One region of the Mesorhizobium sp. M0848 genome, then DNA from elsewhere that is predicted to be linked to it. Evidence: predicted binding sites of a transcription regulator. Region 1 holds the regulator's gene; the other holds the start of a gene.
The links. The regulator LexA, encoded in region 1, represses DNA repair genes until DNA is damaged. The targets are predictions, from matches to a motif close to TGTTCNNNNTGTGTTCNG.
Positions count from the first base shown of each region.

Region 2: a site for LexA is predicted at 2,131-2,148, ahead of NKH95_RS28465 (YifB family Mg chelatase-like AAA ATPase). Genes of this name have one in related genera too.

Region 1 covers NZ_JAMYOM010000013.1:95,279-98,696, reverse strand. Annotated here, with positions in the region: gene kynA (tryptophan 2,3-dioxygenase) at 1-86, shown strand, start outside; gene kynU (kynureninase) at 166-1,413, shown strand; gene lexA (transcriptional repressor LexA) at 1,825-2,565, shown strand; gene NKH95_RS16760 (ComEC/Rec2 family competence protein) at 2,559-3,418, opposite strand, start outside.
Region 2 covers NZ_JAMYOM010000031.1:30,902-34,319, forward strand. Annotated here, with positions in the region: gene NKH95_RS28460 (J domain-containing protein) at 1-229, opposite strand, end outside; gene NKH95_RS28465 (YifB family Mg chelatase-like AAA ATPase) at 506-2,038, opposite strand; gene NKH95_RS28470 (NAD(P)H-dependent oxidoreductase) at 2,282-2,872, opposite strand; gene gshB (glutathione synthase) at 3,107-3,418, opposite strand, start outside.

The sequences.
Region 1 (3,418 bases):
GCGGCACGTCGGGTGCTTCGTATCTGAAGAAAATGCTCGAGGTCGTGCTGTTCCCGGAGCTGTGGACGGTCCGCACCCGGCTCTGACGTCGAAATGAAAACAGGCACACCGAGGGGACGCGCTGTGGCGGAAAACCCTTCGCGAACAACCGGGGACTGACCGACCATGAGTGGAATTCCTGATCTCGCCGCAGTCGAAGCGATGGATGCCACGGATCCGCTGCGGGCCATGCGCGACCGTTTCATTCTGCCGGAGGGGATGATCTATCTCGACGGCAATTCACTGGGGGCAGCGTCTCATGCCGTTTTCAGCGAGCTGCAGCAGGCGGCGACCCAAGAATGGGCCCAGGATCTCATCCGAGCTTGGAACACGGCCGGATGGTTCGAGATGCCAATCGAACTCGGCGACCAGCTCGGACGCCTGATAGGAGCCGCGGCCGGCCAGACCGTTGTCTGCGACACGACATCGACCAACATCTACAAGGTGCTGCACGCGGCGATGGAGATGCGGCCCGGCCGGTCGGCCATCGTCGCCGAAGGTGACAGTTTTCCCACCGACCTGTACATCGCCGAAGGCGTGGCCTCGACCCGGGATGGCGTCCTGCTGCGCCTCGCGGGTGTCGACGCGCCGACCATCGAAGAGCTGATCGACGAAAACGTCGCGGTGGTGCTGGTCAATCACGTCAATTACAAATCGGGTGAACTGCGCGACATGGCGGCGCTGACGCGCAAAGCTCATGCGGCCGGAGCGCTGATCGTCTGGGATCTTTGCCACACCGCCGGCGCCCTGCCCGTCGAGCTCGATCACGCAAATGCCGATTTCGCCATCGGCTGCACCTACAAGTACCTCAACGGCGGTCCGGGCGCACCGGCCTTCATCTATGCCGCGCAGCGCCACCACGGCGATATCAGCCAGCCGCTCAGCGGCTGGTGGGGCCATGCGCGGCCCTTTGCCTTCGAACGGGGTTATGTTGCCGGCACCGGCATCCGCCGCTTTTTGTGCGGCACTCAGCCGATCCTGTCGATGCGGGCGCTCAAAGGCGCGCTTGCCATCTGGAATGACGTCGACATGGCGGCATTGCGAAAGAAGAGTGTCGCGTTGACAGAACTGTTCATCCAGCTCGTCGAAGCCAGGTGCGGCGCCTACGGTCTCACGCTGGAGACCACCCGCGACGCGACCAGGCGCGGCAGCCAGGTGTCGTTCCTTCACGATCACGGCTATCAAATCATGCGGGCGCTGATCGAGCGCGGCGTCATCGGTGATTTTCGTGCGCCATCGACCATCCGTTTCGGCTTCACGCCGCTCTATGTCGGCTACAAGGATGTGTGGCTGGCGGTTGAGGTGCTGGAGGATATTCTGCGCACGGGCGCATGGAAGGACCGCCGTTTCGCGGTCAAGGAAGCCGTTACCTGACGCAACGATCCCCGCGATCCACCGCCGCCGCCCTCACTGCCTGGCAGATGACGGAGGGCTGAATTTCCAGCCACAAATGCCAACAGACGTTGGCGTTTTGGCTCCGTTTCGTTCACGGCAAACGAACGTCCCGAAGATTGATATCGTCCTTTGTGGAGGTCGATAGACTGATAATGCCAAGCCTTGGGTCGAGGATGAGCCACAGGTCATTAACCATAATAATTTCAATGGGAACAGGCGCATCGCCGTGCCTAGCGCCTGTTGATCGCGACCCGCTGGCAAGCGCCAAATAATTTCAGCAGCCTTAACAAATTCATTAAACTTTAAACGGTTGCAGAACACAACTGGAACAGATAGGGTTTGTTCTGGGTTTGTTTTTCGATTCTGGTTTCAGGTAACCTGGGGGCCGCCATGCTGACGCGCAAGCAACATGAACTGCTGATGTTCATCCATGAACGCCTGAAGGAGAGCGGCATTCCGCCATCCTTCGACGAGATGAAGGAGGCGCTTGACCTTGCCTCCAAATCCGGGATTCATCGGCTGATCACCGCACTTGAGGAGCGCGGCTTTATTCGCCGGTTGCCCAACCGGGCACGCGCGCTGGAAGTGCTGCGATTGCCGGACTCGATCGCGCCCGGTCTCAACGCGGCAAAGAAGTTTTCGCCAAGCGTCATCCAGGGCAGTCTCGGTCAGGGTGGCGCCCTTGGCCGGCAGATCAAGCCGGCGCCTTCGCGGATGCCCTCGCCCGGCAATGATGACGATGCGGTCTCCGCCGTGTCGATCCCGGTCATGGGCCGTATCGCCGCCGGTGTGCCGATCGATGCCATCCAGCATCAGACGCATTCGATCTCGGTGCCGCCGGACATGATCATGGGCGGCGCCCACTATGCGCTGGAGGTCAAGGGAGACTCGATGATCGAGGCCGGTATCTTCGACGGCGACACCGTCATCATCCGCAATGCCGACACGGCGAGCCCCGGCGAGATCATCGTGGCGCTGGTCGATGAAGAGGAAGCGACGCTGAAGCGGTTCCGCCGCAAGGGCGCTTCGATTGCTCTCGAAGCCGCCAATCCGGCCTATGAAACCCGTATTTTCGGCCCGGACAGGGTCAAGGTGCAAGGCAAGCTCGTCGGCCTGATCCGCCGCTACTGAGGCGGCTGTGGGTTGGCCGCTGGCTTCTCCGGTTTCTTGAAGGGTGCCAGCCCCCTTGCCTCACGAGAGTATTTGCGTTGCGTGTGCCAGGGCCGATATGGGCTGTCCACCGCGAAGCTGATCGTCGCCGGCGTGGTCGCCGATTGGCGATCGAAGAAGACCGCGGCACTGCCTTTGCGAGCCAGTTGCCGCTTGGTGATGACGAGAACCAGCGGATTGTGACAGGCGTCATACGCGGTGGCGTCATTGATGACGATCAGCTCGGCGAAGCCGCAGGCTTTCCAGGCGTCCTTGCGGTCCTCGACATAGGCAATGATCGCACCGGACATGTGCCTGGCCACGCAAACGCCTGAGGAGCAATAGAACGGCGATCCCAGCGGCAGATCAACGGCATCCGCGACATCGAATTGCCCATCGCTGTTGTCGAACACCTCTGGCACGACGATGGTTTCTGATGTCAGGGCGCGTTTCCAGTTGTCGACGGTGAATTCGTTCGGCCGTTCCCGGCTGACGGCAAGCTCGCCGCCACCGATCGGCAACGCCACCAGCCGGGCGTCTTCCGAGATTAGCACATCCGGCGTGCGCGTATCCGAGACGGTCAGCAAGCCTGCCAGCGCGAATGGCAGAGCAGCGAGCCGCAGCCAAGTTGTCGCCATTGTCGCGATGACCAGGGCAATTGCCACCAACAGGACCGACTGCTGCGAAATCAGCCCGACCCCATCGACAGGCGAACGCTCGGAGATCCAGCCTGATATGGCGATCATCATCGTCAGGCCCTTACCCATCAGGTAGAGAGCCGGCCAATCCAATCCGAAAGGCATCAACAGCGCGCTGGCGACGGCCAGGAACATGA
Region 2 (3,418 bases), on a different contig from region 1:
GCTCGTGGCGAAGGCCGGCATGGTCTCTGTACGCGATGTCGTATTGTGCGCGTTTGACCGGATCCTTGAGCGTATTGTGGGCTTCCACGATTTCACTGAAACGGGCTTCATCGCCGGTTTCGCGATTGTCTGGATGATAGCGCATCGCAAAATAGCGAAATATGCGCTCCAACGTTTCCGAATTGGCGTTCGGGCTAACTTCCAAAACTTCGTAGTAGTCAATGAACATAGCGGGCTCCCCGACCACACCATATTCGCATTGTCTAAATAAGGAATGTCAATGCGGAGGCCAAGACCTTGGTCCGACGCCGATGACATCCACGCTTTCTGGAAGAGGAAGAAAATGGCCGGCGTCCGGTCGGTGGGGCCGTTGGGTGGTGAGGGCGCCGGCCAAGCGGACAATCAGGTCCGCCGCACCGTGGAGATGATCGATTCGCGGAGGCGGTGTTATGGCGTGATCGCGGAAGGCAATGTGGCGAGGTCGGCTTGTCGGGCGGCGAGTGACCTACGCCGCCTGCGCCATCCGCTCCGAGCTCATGCGGTAGGAGATCGCTTCGGCCAGATGGATTCGGCCGACGGTTTCGCTGGCGTCGAGATCGGCAAGCGTCCGTGCCACCTTCAGCACACGGTGATAGGCCCGCGCCGAAAAGGCGAGCTTTTCGCTGGCGTCCTTGAGCAGCGACAGGCCGGCGACGTCAGGCATGGCGATTTCCTCGATGATCGACGGTGAGCAATGCGCGTTGGTGGTGGCGCGGGTGGCGCCGAGCCGCTCGAAGCGTTCGCGCTGGATGGTGCGGGCGCGTGCCACGCGCATCGCCACATCGGCGCTTTTCTCCGCCCGGTCGGGCCGGATCAAGTCGCTGGCCGAGACCGCCGGCACTTCGATCCTGAGATCGATGCGATCGAGCAGCGGGCCCGAAATGCGCGCCTGATAGTCGGTGCGGCAACGCTCGCCGCGCAGGCAGCGATAGCCCGGCTCGCCGGCCATGCCGCAGCGGCACGGGTTCATCGCCGCCACCAGCTGGATACGCGCCGGATAGGTGACGCGATGGTTGGCCCGCGCGATCATGCAGTCGCCGGTCTCCAGCGGCTGGCGCAGCGCATCGAGCGTCTGCGGCGTGAACTCGGGAAACTCGTCGAGGAACAGCACGCCGTGATGGGCCAGCGACACCTCGCCCGGCCGCGCGCGGATGCCGCCGCCGACCATCGCCGCCATCGAGGCCGAGTGGTGCGGCGCGCGGAACGGCCGCCGGTCGGTCAGCTTGCCTTCGCCGAGTTCCCCCGCCACCGAGGCGATCATCGAGACTTCGAGCAATTCCTTCGGCGCCAGCGGCGGCAGGATCGACGGCAGCCGCTGCGCCAGCATCGATTTGCCGGATCCAGGCGGTCCGATCATAAGCAGATTATGACCACCGGCGGCGGCGACTTCCAGCGCCCGCTTGGCGGTCTCCTGGCCCTTGATGTCGGCGAGGTCGGGCAAATCCAGCGCCGCGGCGTGGATGCCGGCCTCGGGGCGCGACAGCACCTGCGTGCCACGAAAATGATTGGCGATGGCAATCAGGCTGCGCGGTGCCAGAATGTCGATATCCTTTCCAGCCCAGGCCGCTTCCGGCCCGCATGCGAATGGGCAGATCAGGCCCTTGCCCTCGGCATTGGCGGCGATCGCCGCCGGCAAGGAGCCGGCGACCGCGGCAATCGTGCCGTCGAGCGACAATTCTCCAAGCACGACATAGCCGGCCAGCATGTCGCCCGGAATGGCGCCCAGCGCGGCCATTAGGCCGAGTGCGATCGGCAGGTCGTAGTGGCTGCCTTCCTTCGGCAGGTCGGCCGGCGCCAGATTGACAGTCACCTTCTTCGACGGCATCGACAGGCCGGAAGCATGCAGTGCGGCCTGCACCCGCTCGCGGCTTTCGGCCACCGCCTTGTCGCCCAGGCCGACGATGTGCATGTTGACCTTGCCGGGCGCGATCATCACCTGCACGTCGACCGGCACGGCCTCGATGCCTTGGAAAGCGACCGTGCGAACCCGCGCCACCATTTTTTGTACCCCCGGACAGTAGTTCGCCCATGCCCTGGCGATCAGGGTGTGAGCGAAGTCAAAGAAGACAACCACAGATTTCGGAGTTAAGCAAGAACATTACGAGAACATATAGCTTCACCACGGTGAGGAATTCTGCCGGCAAGGAGCGCCGTCCATAAGCTAGGCTTTGATCGGAAGCTTGAGCGCCCGCTCCGTCAAAGGCTCGCTGGCATCAAAGATGACATACCCGAGCATAGATGGCTAGAATTTGTCGAACAGGCGCTCCACCTTGCGGGCGAACATTTCCCTCTGGTCATCAGAGATGTTTTCGACGGAATATCTCGTCAGGTAGAGGTGCCTCACGTTGCGGCCGCACATAGTCTTGAGACCGCGCAGCAGCACCTTCCTTCCCGGGTTTTGCATGTACAGTTCAGTATACCACCACGGCGACCCGCATGTGGTAACAACGCCCATCCGCCGGATGTTCAATAGCGCCGGCTTGATCACGCCACCGTCTGCCGGCAACTCGTAAGCCACCCCCGGTCGCCAAACTCGATCAAAATAACCCTTCAAGATTGCGGGCATGCCTGACCACCATGTCGGAAAGCAGAAAACGCATGCCTCCGCCCATCTCAACGCGTCGATGTAAACCTGCAAGTCGCTGGGTGCCTGGGCAGGGTCAAAGTGGCCATGTCTTTCTTCGGCATGCATCACAGGATCGAACTTCATCTGATGGAGATCGAAATCAACGACCTCGTCACCCCTGGCTTTGAGGGTCTGAACGACCCGTTTGTGGAGCGCCGCCTGGTAACTGTCGGCTAGTGGATGCGCGTAGACGACATTGATTTTCATGGCGCGGGCCTTCAGGCTTCGAATTACACGCACATATTAGCCGTCGCGCAACCAAGTGGAAACAGCAAGGTCAGTGGCGGGGAGGGAAGCCCATCGCCGGTGTCGATCCGCAGCGGGCTTATACAATCGCCTGATCAAATGAGGAACATTACAAGAATATGCAGCCGCGCCGGTCGCGGCTGGGTTGTGGCCGGTTGCAGAAACCGGAACATGGTTAAGACAAAGTGAAAACGGTTACGTCCGCCGCTTGTCCTCGACCGCGTCCCAGAACAGGCTGGCGATGTCGGCGCCGCCGAAGCGCTTGACCTCGCGCACGCCGGTCGGCGAGGTCACGTTGATCTCGGTCATGTAGTCGCCGATGACGTCGATACCGACCAGGATGAAGCCGCGCTCTTTCAGCGAGGGCCCGATGCGGGCGCAGATCTCGCGTTCGCGCTCCGTCAGTTCGGTCTTTTCGGCGCGGCCGCCGACATGCATGTTGGAGCGGGAATCGTGTTCGGCCGGCACCCGGTTGATAGCGCCGACCGGCTCGCCGTCGATCAGGAT